DNA from 2 places in the Vibrio sp. JCM 18905 genome. Region 2 is predicted to be linked to the other one. Evidence: predicted binding sites of a transcription regulator. Region 2 holds the regulator's gene; the other holds the start of a gene.
The links. The regulator MetJ, encoded in region 2, represses methionine synthesis genes. The targets are predictions, from matches to a motif close to TTAGACNTNTANANGTCTAA.
Positions count from the first base shown of each region.

Region 1: a site for MetJ is predicted at 3,715-3,734, ahead of metN (methionine ABC transporter ATP-binding protein MetN). Genes of this name have one in related genera too.

Region 1 covers NZ_AP043879.1:687,683-696,973, reverse strand. Annotated here, with positions in the region: gene treC (alpha,alpha-phosphotrehalase) at 1-227, opposite strand, end outside; gene treB (PTS trehalose transporter subunit IIBC) at 315-1,739, opposite strand; gene treR (trehalose operon repressor TreR) at 1,918-2,865, opposite strand; gene gmhB (D-glycero-beta-D-manno-heptose 1,7-bisphosphate 7-phosphatase) at 2,969-3,520, opposite strand; gene metN (methionine ABC transporter ATP-binding protein MetN) at 3,862-4,896, shown strand; gene ACZ5ZC_RS11365 (methionine ABC transporter permease) at 4,886-5,563, shown strand; gene ACZ5ZC_RS11360 (MetQ/NlpA family lipoprotein) at 5,596-6,405, shown strand; gene ACZ5ZC_RS11355 (Zn-ribbon-containing protein) at 6,517-7,293, opposite strand; gene syd (SecY-interacting protein) at 7,296-7,841, opposite strand; gene queF (NADPH-dependent 7-cyano-7-deazaguanine reductase QueF) at 7,950-8,795, shown strand; gene ACZ5ZC_RS11340 (tetratricopeptide repeat protein) at 8,961-9,291, shown strand, end outside.
Region 2 covers NZ_AP043880.1:449,983-459,273, reverse strand. Annotated here, with positions in the region: gene ppc (phosphoenolpyruvate carboxylase) at 1-838, shown strand, start outside; gene ACZ5ZC_RS18800 (PadR family transcriptional regulator) at 1,264-1,803, shown strand; gene metF (methylenetetrahydrofolate reductase) at 1,878-2,780, opposite strand; gene ACZ5ZC_RS18790 (bifunctional aspartate kinase/homoserine dehydrogenase II) at 3,042-5,450, opposite strand; gene ACZ5ZC_RS18785 (O-succinylhomoserine (thiol)-lyase) at 5,463-6,626, opposite strand; gene metJ (met regulon transcriptional regulator MetJ) at 6,852-7,172, shown strand; gene ACZ5ZC_RS18775 (malic enzyme-like NAD(P)-binding protein) at 7,286-8,563, opposite strand; gene bfr (bacterioferritin) at 8,767-9,243, opposite strand.

The DNA of each region.
Region 1 (9,291 bases), on a different replicon from region 2:
ACCGCGTAGTAATCGGAGATGTCATAACCGTTATCAACCATTGGAGACTGATACACTGGCGTCAGCCAAATCGCATCCACACCGAGGTGTTTTAGATAATCCAGTTTAGAAATGATCCCTTTAATGTCGCCCGTGCCTTTACTGCCGCTGTCACAAAAGCTTTTTGGGTAAATTTGATAGATGGTTGCGGTTTTCCACCAGCTCTCATCATGCTTGGTCATAGCCATTTCTAACACTCACTTACCAGTAATCGGAAACTTAAAATTTGAAAAGAAAAATAGGAGGAGGCAGCCAAGTCACTGCCTCAAATTGAATTACGCGTTTGCCGCTTCAAGCTCACCTTTCGCTTGTGCACGCTTATAAAGAATTAATGTTAATGCGGCAGGTACCACCATCGCGACTAGCATCGCCAGAGCAAAGATGCCCCAGAACTGCGGCTGGATAGATAAGATACCCGGCAAGCCGCCTACGCCGATACCATTCGCCATTACGCCCGCACTACCACAGATAGCAGCAGCGCATGCACTACCGATCATCGCGCTCAACATTGGGAACTTGTATTTCAAGTTGATGCCGTACATCGCCGGCTCTGTTACGCCAAGGTAGGCAGAAATCGCTGCTGGCACTGAGATTTCACGCTCATCCTGCTTTTTACTGATGATAATGATGCCAACCACTGCCGATGCTTGAGCAATGTTCGATAGTGCAATCAAAGGCCAAATCGGCGTGCCACCCAATTCTTGCATCAACTGCAAGTCAACGGCGTTGGTTGTGTGGTGGATACCTGTGATCACAAGTGGCGCGTATAAGAAGCCGAAGATGGTTGAACCAATCATCGCAAAGTCACCCGTCATGGCTGCTTTTGCTGCGAATGCTACGCCGTCACCCAACATACGACCGAATGGGCCAATGATAGAGTGCGCAAGAATCACAGACACAATGATAGAAACAAACGGTACTACTACTAGGTAAAGGTAAGACGGAATGATGCGTTTTAAGCGTGTTTCGATAAACGCTAATGCGATACCTGCTAACATCGCGGGAATCACCTGCGCTTGGTAACCGACTTTCTCAATCGCAAACAACCCAAAGTCCCACACTTCAGGTACTTGCTTACCAATCAAGTACGCGTTCATTAACTGCGGCGAAACCAGTGTCACACCAAGCGTGATACCCAGAATCGGTGTACCGCCGAGCTTTTTCACGGTCGACCAACACACACCAACGGGTAGGAAGAAGAAAATTGCTTCACCAATTAACCATAGGAATGAATGAACAGTCGCCCAAAACTGACTGATTTCCGTTAGGGTTTGACCATCAAACATTTTGATGTCGCCAATCACATTACGGAAACCAAGAATCAAACCACCAGTAATGATCGCAGGCAACAGTGGTACAAAGATTTCTGCAAGGTGGGAAATACCACGCTCAACGATATTCATATTTTGACGAGCAGCATTCTTGGATTCGTCTTTGCTCGCTTCACTTTTACCGCTTAGCTCGATCAGTACTTTGTAAACCTCATCAACTTCAGTGCCGATGACGACTTGGAATTGACCTGCGTTGGTAAAGCAGCCCTTCACCATCGGTAATGCTTCTAACTGTTTTGTGTCTGCTTTGTCCGTATCGTTTAGAACAAAACGCAAGCGAGTTAAACAGTGGCTTACACTGGCAATATTGTCCGGCCCCCCGACCAGCTCAATAAGACGCTCCACGTCTTTACGCGCAATCTTACTCATAACTTTGTCCACCCTGTATTGGATACATTCAATTCATCATTTTATTTTTTTATAAATGGGAACATTCCCATTTCTTAATTTTAATATTGCCACTCAAAGACAAAAAACAAAATGGGAACAGTCCCATTAATTGAGAATGATCACAGTATAATTTTAGAGCAAATCGTTGTAGTGTGGATTAGCGGCAAATAGGTTGTTGAGTGAAGTGAACGACTTCTTCATCGCCATTTAATTGATTAATCAGCATTTTAGCGGACTTTTCACCCGCAAGGGTATAACCAGGATCGACACTAAATACTTTAGGGAAAAGGAAAGAAAGCAACTCGTTACCACCCACGCCTGTCACGACCACGTCTTCACGACCTAACTCTTGAAGACGCTTGATTACGCCCAATGCAATGGTATCGCTGGCACACACAATGGCTTGCGTGTCTGCTTTCAGAACGTGGTCCACCAACTGATAAGCACTTTCATGGCTAAGCTTACCGGTTTGGAAACAAGGTGTAATTTGCTTGCGTTTACACCACGATTTATAAGCATTTAGACGAGCTAAGCCAGTGGTTTTGTCTTCAGGATCAACACCAATATAAGCAATGCGAGATAAAAATTGCTGCTCAAGGTGAGACAAAGCCATGTCTATCACGCCTTGGTTATCATAATTGATGGAAGAGACGTTATCGGTATCCATCGCAATCACCACAATGCGATTGCCCCACTCGGCTAAGGCTTGCTCATCGCATCCTGTAAAGCCAAATACAATCACGCCATCCACATTGCGACGCTTAAGCACACTCAAGTGCTCATTGGTTTTGTCTCGGTCAAACTGACTCTCCATGATCACCGCATCATAACCAGCGGAATACAATGCATTGAGCATTGTACCAACAGCACGATTTTCGGATGGTGAGTCCAGACGGGAGATGATAACACCAATGACTTTTTGGCTACCGCCACGCATTGATTGCGCAGATTTGGACGGTACATAACCAGATTCACGAATGATTTGCTCTACTTTCTCTCGCGTTTGAGGTTTCACTTTTGGATCGTTGGTAAGCACACGGCTTACTGTTGATTTGCCAACGCCTGCCAATTTCGCGATATCAAGAATAGTGAGTTTTTTGCTCATAAGTGATCAAACTAGAGTGGATGAATGCTTAGGTGACTGAACTTTAACAGTAATAAGAGAAAAGGGAAGCAAACGCTTCCCTTAAATATGCGAATTGTGCAGATTATTTCTTTAGATATGCAGGCACGTCAGCAACACTATCAAGCACAACCGTTGCCAATACTTCACCTTGCTCGGTGATTGGCTTACCTGTGCGAACCAGAATCTTAGTGCCAACACCTGCGGCTTCTGCTGCCATCATGTCTTCGGCTTTATCACCAATCATCACAGATTTTTCCATGTCGATTTTCAAGAAGTCGCGAGCAGAGATAAACATACCAGGTTTAGGCTTGCGGCAATCACAATCTTGCTTGTAATCCCCAATGCCATGTTCAGGGTGATGTGGACAGTAGTAGATACCATCAAACTCAACACCATGATCAACAAAGTTCCAGTCCATCCATTGAGTCAGAGACAAGAAACGGTCTTCACTGAATTTACCACGTGCGATGCCCGATTGATTCGTCACTAGCACTAAGAGGTAACCTTGATCTTTCAGCGCTTTCGTCGCTTCAAACACACCATCAATGTACTCAAAATCATGTTCGTCATGAACGTAGCCGTGGTCAACGTTTATCACGCCATCACGATCGATAAAAACAGCAGGTTTTGCCAAAACGTATTTCTCTATTAACTCGGTTTAATCAGATTATTACATACCTTATAAACTTCAACACTATCTAATTCATTCTAGGCCTCGACAAAACAGTTGATTTGTTGGGCAAGAATCGGTAATTCTGAGTGGGCTCTCCACTTATCTTCTCCTCGTAACTTACTCCTCATTCTCTTCAAAACAGAACATCTATACATTTAGACGTCTAGACGTAAAAATATCTATTGACTTCATTCTGGTTAACCCATAGCATCAACTGAGAAGTGAGATAAAGCTCAACATTAAGTTCTGTCAAATGCCGTTTTTGACAGCGAAGTTCCCCGTATCTTTGGGCAGGTTGAAACATGATAGAAATAAAAAACGTTAATAAAGTGTTCTACCAAGGCAGTAAGGAAATCCTTGCCCTGAAAGACATTAACCTACACATCGCCAAGGGCACCATCTTCGGTGTTATCGGTTCATCTGGTGCTGGTAAAAGTACGCTGATCCGCTGCGTAAACATGTTAGAAGCACCAACATCTGGCTCCATCATCGTTGATGGCATTGATTTAACAAAACTCAGCAAAAAGCAGTTGGTCGAAACGCGCCGTAACATCGGCATGATCTTCCAGCATTTTAATCTGCTTTCGTCTCGTACTGTGTTTGATAACGTGGCGCTACCACTGGAACTGGCAGGCAAAGACAAATCGCAAATCACAACAAAAGTCACTGAGTTACTAAAACTTGTTGGCTTAGCCGACAAACACGAAAGCTATCCGTCCAACCTAAGTGGCGGTCAAAAACAACGTGTGGCGATTGCTCGCGCATTGGCATCCGACCCAAGCGTACTGCTGTGTGACGAAGCCACTAGCGCACTGGATCCTGCAACAACTCAATCTATCCTTGAGCTATTGAAAGAGATCAACCGCAAACTCAACATCACGATTCTACTGATCACCCACGAAATGGAAGTGGTAAAAAGCATCTGTCACGAAGTGGCGATCATCGGTGGTGGTGAATTGGTGGAGAAAGGCACCGTTGGCGATATTTTCGCGCACCCTAAAACGGAGCTGGCGCACCAATTCATTCGCTCAACGCTGGATCTATCCATTCCTGAAGATTACCAAGCACGTCTGCAAGCAGAGCGTGTTGATGGCAGCTACCCATTAGTTCGCTTAGAGTTTACCGGCGCAACCGTCGATGCACCGCTAATGTCGCAAATTTCTCGTAAATACAATATTGATGTGAGTATTTTGAGCTCCGATCTTGATTACGCTGGCGGAGTGAAATTCGGCATGATGGTCGCAGAGCTATTTGGTAACGAAGAAGATGACAACGCAGCATTGGAATACCTGCGTAAGCACAACGTAAAAGTAGAGGTACTTGGTTATGTCCTTTAATACAATTTCTGAATGGCTGAGTTTAAACAGCAAACTACTTTTAGGTGCAACGTGGGAAACGCTTTACATGGTTGCGGTTGCCGGATTAGTCGGCTTTGCCGTGGGTATTCCATTAGGCGTAATCCTCCATATTACTAAGAAAGGCGGCCTACTTGAAAACACCAAACTAAATAGCAGCTTAGGCGCTGTCGTTAACATTGGTCGTTCTGTGCCATTCCTCGTCCTGATGGTTGCGATTATTCCAGTGACAAAAATGCTAGTTGGAACCTTTATCGGTACAACCGCAGCAATCGTCCCACTGACTATTGGTGCCATTCCGTTTGTTGCACGTCTTATTGAAGGTGCTTTGTTAGAGGTACCAACAGGCTTGGTGGAAGCGGCGCAGTCAATGGGGGCGACACCAACACAGATCATCACAAAAGTTCTACTACCTGAAGCAATGCCGACTATTGTTAACTCAGTAACGATCACCTTAGTCACTCTCGTTAGCTACTCGGCCATGGCGGGAACGGTAGGCGGCGGCGGCCTCGGCGACGTAGCCATCCGTTACGGTTTCCACCGCTATGATGTAACTATCATGGCCGTGACTGTCGTGATGTTGATTGTTCTAGTACAGATTATTCAGTCTATCGGTGACGCAGTGGTGCGCCGTGTAGACCACAGATAAGCATTGAAAATACAAATTATAAGGAGATAAAGATGAAATTTAGCCTTAAAGGTCTTTTGACTGTAGCAACAGCCGCTTCTGCTCTTGTTCTAGCGGGTTGTGGCGACAAAGAAGTAGACGTAAATAAAGTAAAAGTTGGCGTTATTGCTGGTGCTGAAGCACAAGTTGCCGAAGTGGCAGCTAAAGTAGCAAAAGAAAAGTACAACCTAGACGTTGAATTAGTAACATTTACCGATTACGTAACCCCAAACGCAGCTCTGGATGATGGTTCAGTAGACGCGAATGCGTTCCAACATAAACCATACCTAGACCAACAAGTGAAAGACCGCGGCTACAAACTGGCTATCGCGGGTAACTCATTCGTTTATCCGATTGCTGGCTACTCTAAGCAAGTGAAGTCAATCGATGAAATCCAAGATGGCGTACGCATCGCAGTTCCAAACGATCCAACGAACCTAGGTCGCTCACTACTACTTCTTGAGCAACAAGGTTTGATTACGCTACGTGATGGCGTTGGTCTACTCGCTACAGTACGTGACATCGTAGGCAACCCTAAAAATATCGAAATCATTGAGTTAGAAGCGCCACAACTTCCACGTTCACTGGATGACGTAACGCTATCTATCATCAACACCACTTACGCAAGTTCTATCGACCTATCGCCAGAGCGTGACGGTGTGTTTGTTGAAGATAAAGACTCACCATACGTAAACCTAATCGTCGCTCGCGAAGAAAATGTTAATGCGCAAAACGTACAAAACTTCGTAAAAGCTTACCAAACGGAAGAAGTTTACGAAGCGGCAAAAGAGCTGTTCAAAGGCGGTGTTGTGAAAGGTTGGTAATCCCACTTTTCAAAACATGACCGAAAACAACGTTCTAAACATAAAAGGGCTGATGTGAAAACATCAGCCCTTTCTATTTGTCTATCTACCCATTTAAGTAGCTTCAATTCGCTACTTAAGGTGGTCCCAAGAGATGTTCGACACGATTCGGCAGTCATCACACTTAAAATGAAATATGTCATGTAGTGGCTCATCGAGTAGCCACTCTCCACCGCATTTTGGGCACTTGCGCGCTTTCTCGCTCTCCAGCGACTGACCACCGACACGATACTGGTAATAGTACGTAGGAATCTTCGTGATGTATTCGATACGACCTCGCAAATCCCAACCGCGGCGGAACAACACGCTGTCTACATCGCAAATCTCGTGCAGCGCCGCATGCTCTGCACGGCACCCGCCAGCCATTTGGATTTCATCGCACGCTTGCCATTCTGTCTGCCATTTGATGACGGCTTTATGGTCACCATTTAGCGTCGGCTCATTGCGATACAAAGGAATCGGCAACAACGTTTCCCCACTGCGCAATGGCGAACACGTATGAACATAAGTCGTGTACAACACTTGCCAGCTAGGTGTCTCTTCTTCGGCCGCTTGTTCTGAATTTAAATCACGGCCAAGCATACGCATTTTCGGTGCAAGCAAAGACGCGTCTGACAAACGGTTCATGCACACTTTGACAAAATCTGAGTGATAACGTGGATGCAAACTGTCTTGCTCTGGGCAAACGACACGAACATAAAACTCGCCATCTCCCATCACTATCGGGAATTCACGGCCTAGTACTTGGCCGTTGTAACGCAACGCATCCATCAAGCCATTAATGGCTTTGTCTACCGCGCTGACGGTGGTGTTATCAAAACACTCAAACTGCAACTCAACAACGTACATATTTAGACAGCGGCCTCTAACTTGCTCAAGAACTCAGCCAATGAATCCGCCAGCACATCGCGTTTAGACGTACCTAAACGCTCTAAAATCACATTACCAGTGAGGTTACAAATAGAGATTACATCCATTTCCTCATCTGTCGCCGCGATAAATACCGTTGGTTTAAGTTTCAGGCGACGTTGCGTCACCAAATGACCAAGAAGATTTTCTTGTAGGCGCACAAAATCATCATCGCTCCACACTTGCAGCAGCGTCAACGAATTACCTTGCCAAGTTGCCTCCATATCAGCGCTGTATTGAGAACCATAAAAGGCTTTTACATCATCTTGCAGTGACAACTCAATCGCATTTTCCACATTAGTGAAATCGGCCATTTCATCACGTGCGACCGCTTTCCAAAGCACCTTTCCATCACGCTTCTCTTCGACACAAGGAGAAACAAGATCTGCAAGCTCTTCACTGCTTGGCAACTCATTATATTTAGCTTGCCAAGCTTGTTGGTAGCGCAGGCTGAACTCTTGTAGCGCCTGAGTAACGTTTTGGGTCATGAAGGTCTCCTCATTCCTTATTTATCAGATAGCCGTGTTTGCCGGATGGCAATTGACCAGCGGATTCAGTAAAATTCTCGCCATTCTAATCGAAAACGACCACAAAGTATGAGCAAATATTCTGACGCTAAAGAGCTTGCTGGCCTAACACTAGGTAAAAAGACCGAGTATGCGAACCAATACGACCCAAGCTTGCTGCAACCAGTTCCTCGTAGCCTAAACCGAGATGACCTTCAGTTAGGCGACAGCCTTCCTTTTATGGGCCACGACATTTGGACGCTGTACGAGCTATCTTGGTTAAATAGTAAAGGCTTACCACAAGTGGCCGTTGGCGAAGTATACATTCCAGCCACCAGTGCAAACTTGATTGAGTCGAAGTCTTTCAAACTGTACTTAAACAGCTACAACCAAACCCGTTTTTCAAGCTGGGAAGAAGTTGAAGAGCGTTTAACGCAAGACCTATCTGAATGTGCCGGTGAAAAGGTGTTGGTCGAGGTGAACCCGGTTACTCATTACACCAATCAACCTATTGTGACAATGGAAGGCGAGTGCATTGATGACCAAGACATTGACATCACCAGTTACGATTTTGATGCCGATTTGCTTGAAGGCGCTGCAGGTGAAGAGCAAGTGGAAGAAATCCTACATAGCCACCTATTGAAGTCAAACTGTTTGATCACCAATCAACCCGACTGGGGCAGTGTAGAAATTCGCTACCAAGGTGCGAAAATAGATCGCGAGAAACTGCTGCGTTACTTGGTATCTTTCCGCGAGCACAACGAATTTCACGAACAGTGTGTTGAGCGTATTTTTACGGATCTAATGAAATACTGCCAACCAAACAAACTGACCGTATTCGCCCGCTACACACGCCGTGGTGGCTTGGACATCAACCCGTACCGCTCTACGGAACAAGACAAGCCAGATCACAACCACCGCATGGCTCGTCAGTAATCGCGTTAGTGACAGAAATAAGTTCGGTAATCTAAAGGGTTACCGGACGTTTTTATTCTCCAAGCATGTTACTATATCAAATGGCTTCAACCTGCATTTAAGGGGCTTGTTGAGGTCTTTTACCGTTATCCGCCATATCTAAAAACAGTTCGAGGGAACGAAAGGATGTTTTGGGACAGTTCGCGTCTATTCAAGTTGATTGGCTTTCTTTGCTTGCTGTTTGTACAGCCGCTTCATGCGACTATTTTATCGTCCGCGTTACTCAACGAAGCACAACAATTGGCGGAAATAGAGCCATCACAAGCAAAACAAGCGGCAACCAACTACTTGTCACAACGTGAGCTAACGGAACGCAAAGAGAGTGACAGCCCTTCTGCGATGTCTCGTGACGAGACCGATCGTAGCGTTCGCACACCAAGCAGCACCATCGAAGCACACAAGATTATCGCTCAGGCAGACTACGCCATGGGTAACGTTCGTTCAGCTATCGAACACC
Region 2 (9,291 bases):
AAAAAGCTTGAAAGGTGGTTTGCGCGTAACAGAACAGGGCGAGATGATCCGCTTTAAACTCGGTCTCCCAGACGTCGCCGTAAACAGTTTTAACCTTTACGCGAGCGCGATTCTAGAAGCCAACCTATTGCCACCACCAGAGCCAAAACAAGAATGGCGCGACTTAATGGAAGTGCTATCAGAAGTTAGCTGCGAGTCTTATCGCAACGTAGTTCGCGGCGAGCCTGATTTTGTGCCTTACTTCCGTCAAGCGACACCAGAGCTCGAGCTCGGTAAGTTGCCACTTGGCTCTCGTCCTGCAAAACGTAATCCGAAGGGCGGAGTGGAAAGCTTACGTGCAATCCCGTGGATCTTCTCGTGGAGCCAAAATCGTTTGGTACTTCCAGCATGGTTAGGTGCGGGTGAAGCGATTCAATACTCGATCGATAAAGGCCACCAAGCGTTGCTCGAAGAGATGTGTCGTGAATGGCCGTTCTTCTCGACTCGCCTTGGCATGTTAGAAATGGTGTACTCGAAGTGTAATATCGATATTTCTCGCTATTATGATGAGCGATTGGTGGATGAATCACTCCGTCCACTCGGTGAAAAGCTGCGCGCTCAGCTTCAAGAAGATATCAAAGCAGTACTGAATGTAGAGAACAACGAAAACTTGATGCAGCATGACCCTTGGGGACTCGAATCGATTCGCTTGCGCAACATCTACGTTGAGCCATTGAACATGCTACAAGCCGAGTTGCTATACCGTACACGCCAAACCGAAGAAGCATCTGCAAACCTAGAAGAAGCGCTAATGGTGACAATTGCTGGTATTGCAGCTGGCATGCGCAACACAGGCTAATCACTTCATTTGTAATAAAAAAGCTGAGCAAGTGCTCAGCTTTTTTTTGGCGCTGGATAATTGCGCAACCAAAAGGCAGTTTAATAAACTATAAAAAACCCAAAAATTACCACATAAAAAGAATAAAAAACCACAAGTTAACGCTATTGATTATTATGTTAGTTTTTTAGGGTAATTTTGTCCTACTATTCCACTTCATGCTTATTATTTATATACTACTTGCCTGCTGAGAGCTCATAAATCCAATCATACCTGCTCCAGCCATGATGGGACTCCCCATCTCTCTAGGTGATAAACGGCTTTAAGGTGACAGGACCAACATTGTTGGTGCTACTTATACATTAAAAAACTCAAGTGCCAGAAAGAGCACAGCTGAAAGTATAAGTAGCTTGTTTACAAGTTTATTGACCATTTGGATTGAAGACATGTCATTACCACACGTAATCTTAACTGTTCTTAGCACTCGCGACGCAACCGGTTACGATATCACTAAAGAATTCTCTGCTAGCATCGGTTACTTCTGGAAAGCAAGCCACCAACAAGTGTACCGTGAACTCAATAAAATGGCCGAGAAAGAGCTGGTTACTTGCGTATTAGAACCCCAAGAAGGCAAACCAGACCGTAAGGTTTACTCCATCACAGATGCTGGTCGCAGCGCTTTAGGAGAATGGTTTGATCAACCAACTGCACACCCGACTGTTCGTGATGAATTTTCAGCGAAATTGATGGCATGTGCCGTTCAACCATCAACACCTTTCCGTGATCAACTCGCCGAACTAGTTGAAGAGTCTCGCAAACTGGTTTCTCACTACAAAGAAATTGAAGCGGCTTACTACGCAACACCGTCAACTTTAGACAAACAAGCTCGCCTAGAACGTCTAACGCTTCGTCGTAACCTACTGTTACGTGAAACGTGGATCACGTGGGCTGAAGAAGTTCTAACAGAACTTGAAGTGATTGGTTAATTTCCTTTTACTTTGATACAACGAAAAAGGCTTGCCGCTCGGCAAGCCTTTTGTCTTTTTGAAACCCGGTCGATTTATGCACCTACTGCAGCGCGAGGACGAACGCCTAGCGTATGACATAAAGCGTAAGTCATCTCTGCACGGTTTAGGGTGTAGAAGTGGAAATCCTTAACGCCTTCACGACTCAGTACACGCACCATATCAATAGCTTGGCTAGCTCCTACAAGCTGACGAGTCACCGGATCATCATCCAAGCCTTCGAACTGTTTACTCATCCAGCCTGGTACTTTCACATTGTTCTGCGCAGCAAAGCGAGAGGCTTGCTTAAAATTCGACACTGGCAAAATACCAGGAACAATTTCCACATCAATTCCTGCCGCCACACAGCGATCGCGGAAACGAAGGTAAGACTCAACATCAAAAAAGAACTGAGTAATTGCACGGTTTGCGCCTGCATCAACCTTACGTTTTAGGTTCAATAAGTCAGACTGCGCACTTTTAGCTTCAGGGTGAACCTCAGGAAATGCGGCAACTGAGATATCAAAATCGTGACGTGATTTCAGCAACTCAACCAGATCCGAGGCATACATGTCAGGCGCACCGCCACCAGGAGGAATATCACCACGCAGAGCAACGATATTTTCAATACCATTATTCCAGTAATCATCGGCAATATTAATTAACTCTTCGCGAGTCGCATCAATACAAGTGAGGTGAGGAGCAGCAACCAATCCGGTTGTTGCCTTGATTTCTTTAATGATGGAGTGCGTTCTGTCACGCTCGCCAGAGTTAGCGCCGTAAGTCACAGAAACAAATTTAGGTTGGAGCGTTTTAAGACGGTGCACTGAATTCCAGAGTGTCTCTTCCATCTTAGCGCTGCTTGGTGGAAAAAACTCAAATGATACATTGATGTTGTCTGACAACTCAGCAATATTCTGGTTCAAGGCGTCAATATGGCCTGCGTGTGTGTATCCCATCTTACTCTCCCTGTGGCACTCCGCCACGAAAACAAATTCCTTAAATCGACGTTTAGACGTCTATATGTCTACAGAATGTATTGAATACGATTTAATGTCAACCTTGTAATTATGAATTTTTCTCAAGTTAATAATGAGGATAGTTCAAGTTATTACTTGAACGTTATTTCACCACTTATCACAAGCCGATACTTCAGTATGGCACTGAAGGAAGAATAAAAAACCCTGGTCGGGTTCCAGGGTTTTAGGTATCTCGCAACTTTAGAATAAACCAGCTAATCGGTTGAGATCGGATTGAATCGCGCCGGCTGTCACTTCTCTTCCTGCGCCAGGCCCTCGAATAACAAGTGGGTTATCTTTATACCACTTACTTTCAATGGCAAAAATGTTGTCACACGGCAGTAGGTTGGCGAGCGCATGTTCACGAGATAACGCTTCTACTCCCACCGTCGCTTTACCATTTTTTTCTAAACGAGCAACGTAGCGAAGCACTTGATCGTTTCTCTGTGCTTTTGTCAGACGCTCTTGAAGTATTTCACTCAACAGTCCTCCGTTATCGAAGAAGTCATCGATGCTAAGTTCTGTTAATTCTTCTGGTACCAGAGATTCAACCTTAACGCTGCCCGGCTCAATATCGAGACCAGACTCTCGAGCTAAGATAACCAGCTTACGCATCACATCTGAACCATCTAAATCAGAACGAGGATCAGGCTCTGTTAAACCTTGCTGCCAAGCGAGGTCGACTAAATCATTAAATGGTACTGAGCCGTCAAATTGTTGGAATAACCATGATAACGTCCCTGAGAAAATACCCGATAGAGCAACGATCTCATCCCCACTTTCACGTAGATCTCGCACGGTATGGTTTATTGGTAACCCTGCACCAACCGTCGCATTGTACAGCCAATAACGACCAATTTTAGCGAATGCATCTTGAACCTGATGGTAATATTGGCTATCTGCCGAACCTGCCACTTTGTTAGCGGAAATCAAATGAATGCCCTGCTGCGCAATTTCTACATAGCGCTGAGCTAAGTCTTTGCTCGCTGTCACATCAAACACTACGGCTTCATCGTAATTTTTTAGCGCTCCTAAGTGAGTCAACCAAGACCCATCGTTTGCTAGGCTTTCATCATCAAATCGTTCAGCAACACTTGCTGCATCAATACCTTGCTCATCGAACCAGTAGGTTTGACTATCCACGACCGCTACAAGGTCAAAGCTCATTCCATGACGTTTTTCGAGTTCACCTTTTTGAGTTGCAAATAAATTTAACCAGCTAGAACCAATGTTGCCCTTGCCACATAAAGCCACCGCCACGCGCTTTTGCGCTTGGAACAACTGGCTATGAATCGTTTGAACCAACACTTCGGTATCAGTACGACGCAAAACGGCGACTAAACTCAGCCCCGACTCAGTTTCAGAAATAAATTCAACCGGAGAGTGTTTTAACTTCTGATAAAAACCAAAACAATGGTTGGCGTTTTTCGTAACGCCAGCGCCTACCGCCGCCAAGAGAGAGTAGCCTTCTTTGAGCTTAATCTCCGCTTCAACCGCAAGCTCTTGTAAGTGTTTCAGTGCGCCACCGGCAATTTCTGCGGTATACGCCAAGCGCAACGTGTGTTGATCGGGCTGTGCCTCAAATGCCAATGGCTCCAATTGCGCTCGCTGCAACGCTTGTAATACATCATTCTGTGTTTTTTCGAAGTCGTGCCCATGCATGAAAGACATCTGCACCAATAAAACATCATCCAGCGAGGTAATAATTTTAGCGCCACGGCCAGACGCTAAGACACGCTCAATACGAGTAGAGCCCGATTCCGGCAGATAGCTACACTTGAGGTTGAGATCCATAGTACTTTGCGCCACAGGCTGAAGTGTACGACTGTGTAGGACTGGGGCGGCTAAACGGGCGAGTTCGCTGGCTTCATCCAATCGAAGTAACGGTAACAGACATGCGTCTGCCACCAAACGCGGATCGGCACTATAGACACCGGCAACGTCACTCCAAATGGTGACCGTGCTCACTTCAGCCAGAGCACCAATGACAGTTGCAGAATAGTCAGAGCCATTACGACCAAGTAAAATGGTTTCGCCCGTCTCGTTCTGAGCCATAAAGCCAGTAATTACCACACGTTTATGATTGTGTTGCGCGAGAACTTCTTTTATCAAAGGATATGAACGAGCGCGATCAACTTCAGGTTGAGTCCCGGCTTCCGCACGTAAAAACGCTCGTGCATCTTGTGCAACAGCGGGGATAGAACGTTGAGATAATAACGCGGCCAATAGGCGAGCAGACCAAACTTCTCCATGTCCTAGTACCGCGGCTTTTTGCGCGCCAGTGAGTGGTGCTGTCAGCTCAGATAAGGTACTGAACTCATCATGCAGTAACGCTAATAGCTCTTCTTGTACTTCATTTTCCAACAAATTTTCTATTAGCTCCGTTTGGAACTGCCTTAGGCTTTGAAGTGCTTCATGTGCGATTCGGCCATCTTTCTCTAACCCTTCCAGGAACTCAATCAAGCGGTTAGTAGTTTTTCCTGCCGCCGAAACGACCACGAGATCATTTTCCGTCGAATACTCCTTAAGAATATCCACAACGCGTAAATAGCATTCTGGGTTTGCTAAGCTACTGCCACCAAACTTATGCAGCTGACGTTGTACAGTCATTATTCTCGTCTCCTATTGTTGGGCAGCTTTAGCGAATGCTTGCTCTAAATCCGTGATGAGATCTTGTGCATCTTCCAAGCCGACAGACAAACGCAATAGTTGATGTGACACCCCCGCTTCTGCCAGTGCTTCCTCTCCCATAGCGCGATGCGTCATGGATGCCGGATGACAAATCAAGCTTTCTACTCCACCTAATGACTCAGCCAATGAAAACAGTTGGAGCTCTTTAACGAACACTTTTAACTGCTCAAACGAACCGGCAAACTCAAAGCTCAGCATAGAGCCAAAACCAGTTTGCTGCTTTTTAGCGATGTCATGACCTGGGTGCTCCGGCAGGCTTGGATGATAAATGGTTTTAACTAACGCTTGCTTCTGGAGATAAGCCAGTACCTGCTGTGAACTCTCTTCATGCACTCGCATGCGAGCACCAAGTGTACGAATGCCTCGCAACGTCATATAACTATCGAAAGGTGTGCCAGTCGCACCAATGCAATTGCCCCACCATGCAAGCTCTTCTGCATGCGCTTCTGTTTTGGTGATGATCACGCCACCAATCACGTCTGAATGACCGTTGATATACTTCGTTGTGGAGTGAATGACGAAATCTGCGCCCAAGTCCAAGGGCTTTTGGTACACGGGTGTCAAAAAGGTATTGTCCACCGCAACTAACGCGCCGACTTGTTTCGCTTTTTCACAGGTAGCTGCAATATCCACTACGCGAACCAGAGGGTTTGACGGAGTTTCTAGCAAAATGAGTTTTGGTTTTTGTGCTAATGCTGCATCCAAAGCTTGCTCGTCTGATTGATCGACAAACTGAACCTTAAAATCGCCTTTGTTGGCTCGGGTATTAAAAAGACGATAGGTGCCGCCATAACAATCGTGAGGAGCAATAATGAGATCATCAGGGCCAAGAAAAGCGGACACCCATAAATTTAATGCAGACGTACCGCAGTTCGTGACAACCGCTCCTTTTCCAGACTCGAGTTCAGATAACGCACTTTCCAACAGTCCGCGGTTTGGATTTCCAGATCGCGTGTAATCATACTTAGGTACTTCACCAAAAGCAGGAAAACCATAGTTAGTGGAAAGATAAATAGGTGGAACGACAGCGTGATATTGGCTGTCTGATTCAATACCAGTGCGTACTGCAATGGTCGCAGGTTTGCGAGAGCTCATGGGTGTATCCTTTCACGGGTAATGACTTCTAAATAGGAATGCGCTATATCTAATGAGTAAAATAAAGTGATCAACACGCTTCCTTTGCTGTTCTGTTCACTTTACTCGTCAAAAAATGAGACGTCAACACTTCTAGACGTCTATATGTCTTTGCTTATGGCGGTAAATGCAGCTAAAATCAGCACCTAAATTATTTTTAACCGATTACATAAATGAAGGTGTGCAATGGCTGACTGGAATGGCGAATACATTAGCCCATATGCAGAGCACGGCAAAAAAAGCGAACAAGTAAAAAAAATTACCGTCTCTATCCCGCTAAAAGTTTTAAAAGTGCTAACTGATGAGCGTACTCGCCGTCAGATCAATAACTTACGCCATGCAACCAATAGTGAATTACTATGCGAAGCATTTTTGCACGCGTACACAGGTCAGCCACTTCCAACAGATGAAGACCTTCGTAAAGACCGTCCAGATGATATTCCAACAGAAGTAAAAGCACTGATGACGGAAATGGGCATCGAATTTGAGTCGTTTGACGAAGAGTAAAAAAGCGAGGCTGGAGGCTTCAGATAGCAATTCTTATCTCAAGCCAACAGAATGACATAAAAAATGGGACGCGATTGCGTCCCATTTTTTGTACATCACATCTAATAGATATATTACTCTGCCATGTAGTTTTCAGGCATCTCGATACGAGCAACACCTGAATCAACCGCCGCCTGAGCCACTGCTTTTGCAACACGTGGTAGTAAACGTGAGTCCATTGGTTTTGGAATGATGTAGTCTGCACCAAACTCAAGCTTATCGACGCCTGCGGCCTTCAATACAGTTTCAGGTACAGGCTCTTTTGCTAGCTCACGAATCGCCTCAACGGCTGCAAGTTTCATTTCATCATTGATTTCACTTGCGCGCACATCAAGAGCACCACGGAAGATGAATGGGAAACACAATACGTTGTTTACTTGGTTCGGGTAATCACTACGGCCAGTCCCCATGATCAAATCATCACGAACAGCGTGGGCAAGTTCCGGCTTAATTTCAGGATCTGGATTCGAACATGCAAATACGATTGGCTTATCTGCCATCAGCTTCAACGCTTCCGCTGGCAATAGGTTTGGACCAGATACACCTAGGAACAGATCCGCGCCTTCAATCACATCTTCTAATGTGCGTTTGTCCGTGTTGTTTGCGAATAGCTGCTTGTATTCATTAAGATCATCACGACGAGTGTGGATCACACCTTTACGATCCAGCATGTAAATTTTTTCGCGCATTGCACCACATTTAATCAGCAGCTCCATACACGCAACAGCTGCAGCGCCAGCGCCAAGACAAACGATCGTTGAGTCTTCAAGCTTCTTACCTTGAAGTTCGATCGCGTTCAGCATGCCTGCCGCCGTTACAATCGCAGTACCGTGCTGATCATCGTGGAATACTGGTACATCACAACGCTCAATTAAACGCTTTTCAATCTCAAAGCAATCTGGTGCTTTAATATCTTCAAGGTTGATACCACCAAAGGTGTCTGCAATGCTTGCGACAGTATCAACAAATTCATCGATCGTGCGGTGCTTAACTTCAATATCAATCGAATCAAGACCTGCAAAACGCTTAAACAGTAACGCTTTACCTTCCATTACTGGCTTAGATGCAAGTGGACCTAGGTTACCTAGACCTAAAATAGCGGTACCGTTAGAAATAACAGCAACCATGTTGCCTTTCGCTGTGTACTTGTACACGTTATCAGGGTTTTGTGCGATCTCACGCACTGGTTCTGCAACACCAGGGCTGTAAGCAAGGGCAAGATCACCCGCCGTTTCCGCAGGCTTTGTCAACTCGACAGCAATCTTCCCTGGGGTTGGATAAGCATGGTAATCCAATGCTTTTTGGCGATGTTCTTCTTCTGGAGTGGCTGCTTGGCGATTGTCTTCAGACATGGACGTTTCTCTTTTTTATTTTTAGGTAAGGGGGGATAAATTCTATCGGATAGAAATCAAACTTCATAGGCAAGATTGCGAGCAATATCCTTAAAAAGCCGATAATAAAAGAGATTAGACCAGATAGCGGGGATAAGCACCTGATTTTCGAGTCAGGTGCTCTTTTCTTCTTACAATTGAAGTGCGCAAAATCCTGGACGTTATTACTCTTCGTCTACGTATTGCGCTTGGAGGTAGTTCTCAATGCCAGACATTTCAATCAAGCCAAGTTGCGTCTCTAGCCAATCAACATGCTCTTCTTCATCTTCAAGAATATCTTGAAATAGATCGCGAGACACATAGTCTCGAATGTCTTCAGCATAAGCAATCGCATCTTTTAAATCTGGAATGGCGGCCATTTCAAGCTTTAAGTCACACTCGAGCATTTCTTTAGTGTCTTCACCTATCATCAACTTGCCTAAATCTTGTAGATTCGGTAAGCCCTCAAGAAACAAAATACGCTCAATCAGATGATCGGCATGTTTCATCTCATCGATAGATTCGTGATATTCCTTATCTGCTAGGTGCTTTAACCCCCAGTCCTTATACATTCGAGCATGAAGAAAATACTGATTAATAGCGATGAGCTCATTTCCGAGCACTTTATTGAGATGTTGGATGATGATTGGATCGCCTTTCATGACAAAAACCTCCTCTTTAGCTTCATTTAAATGTAGAAGCAAATGAGA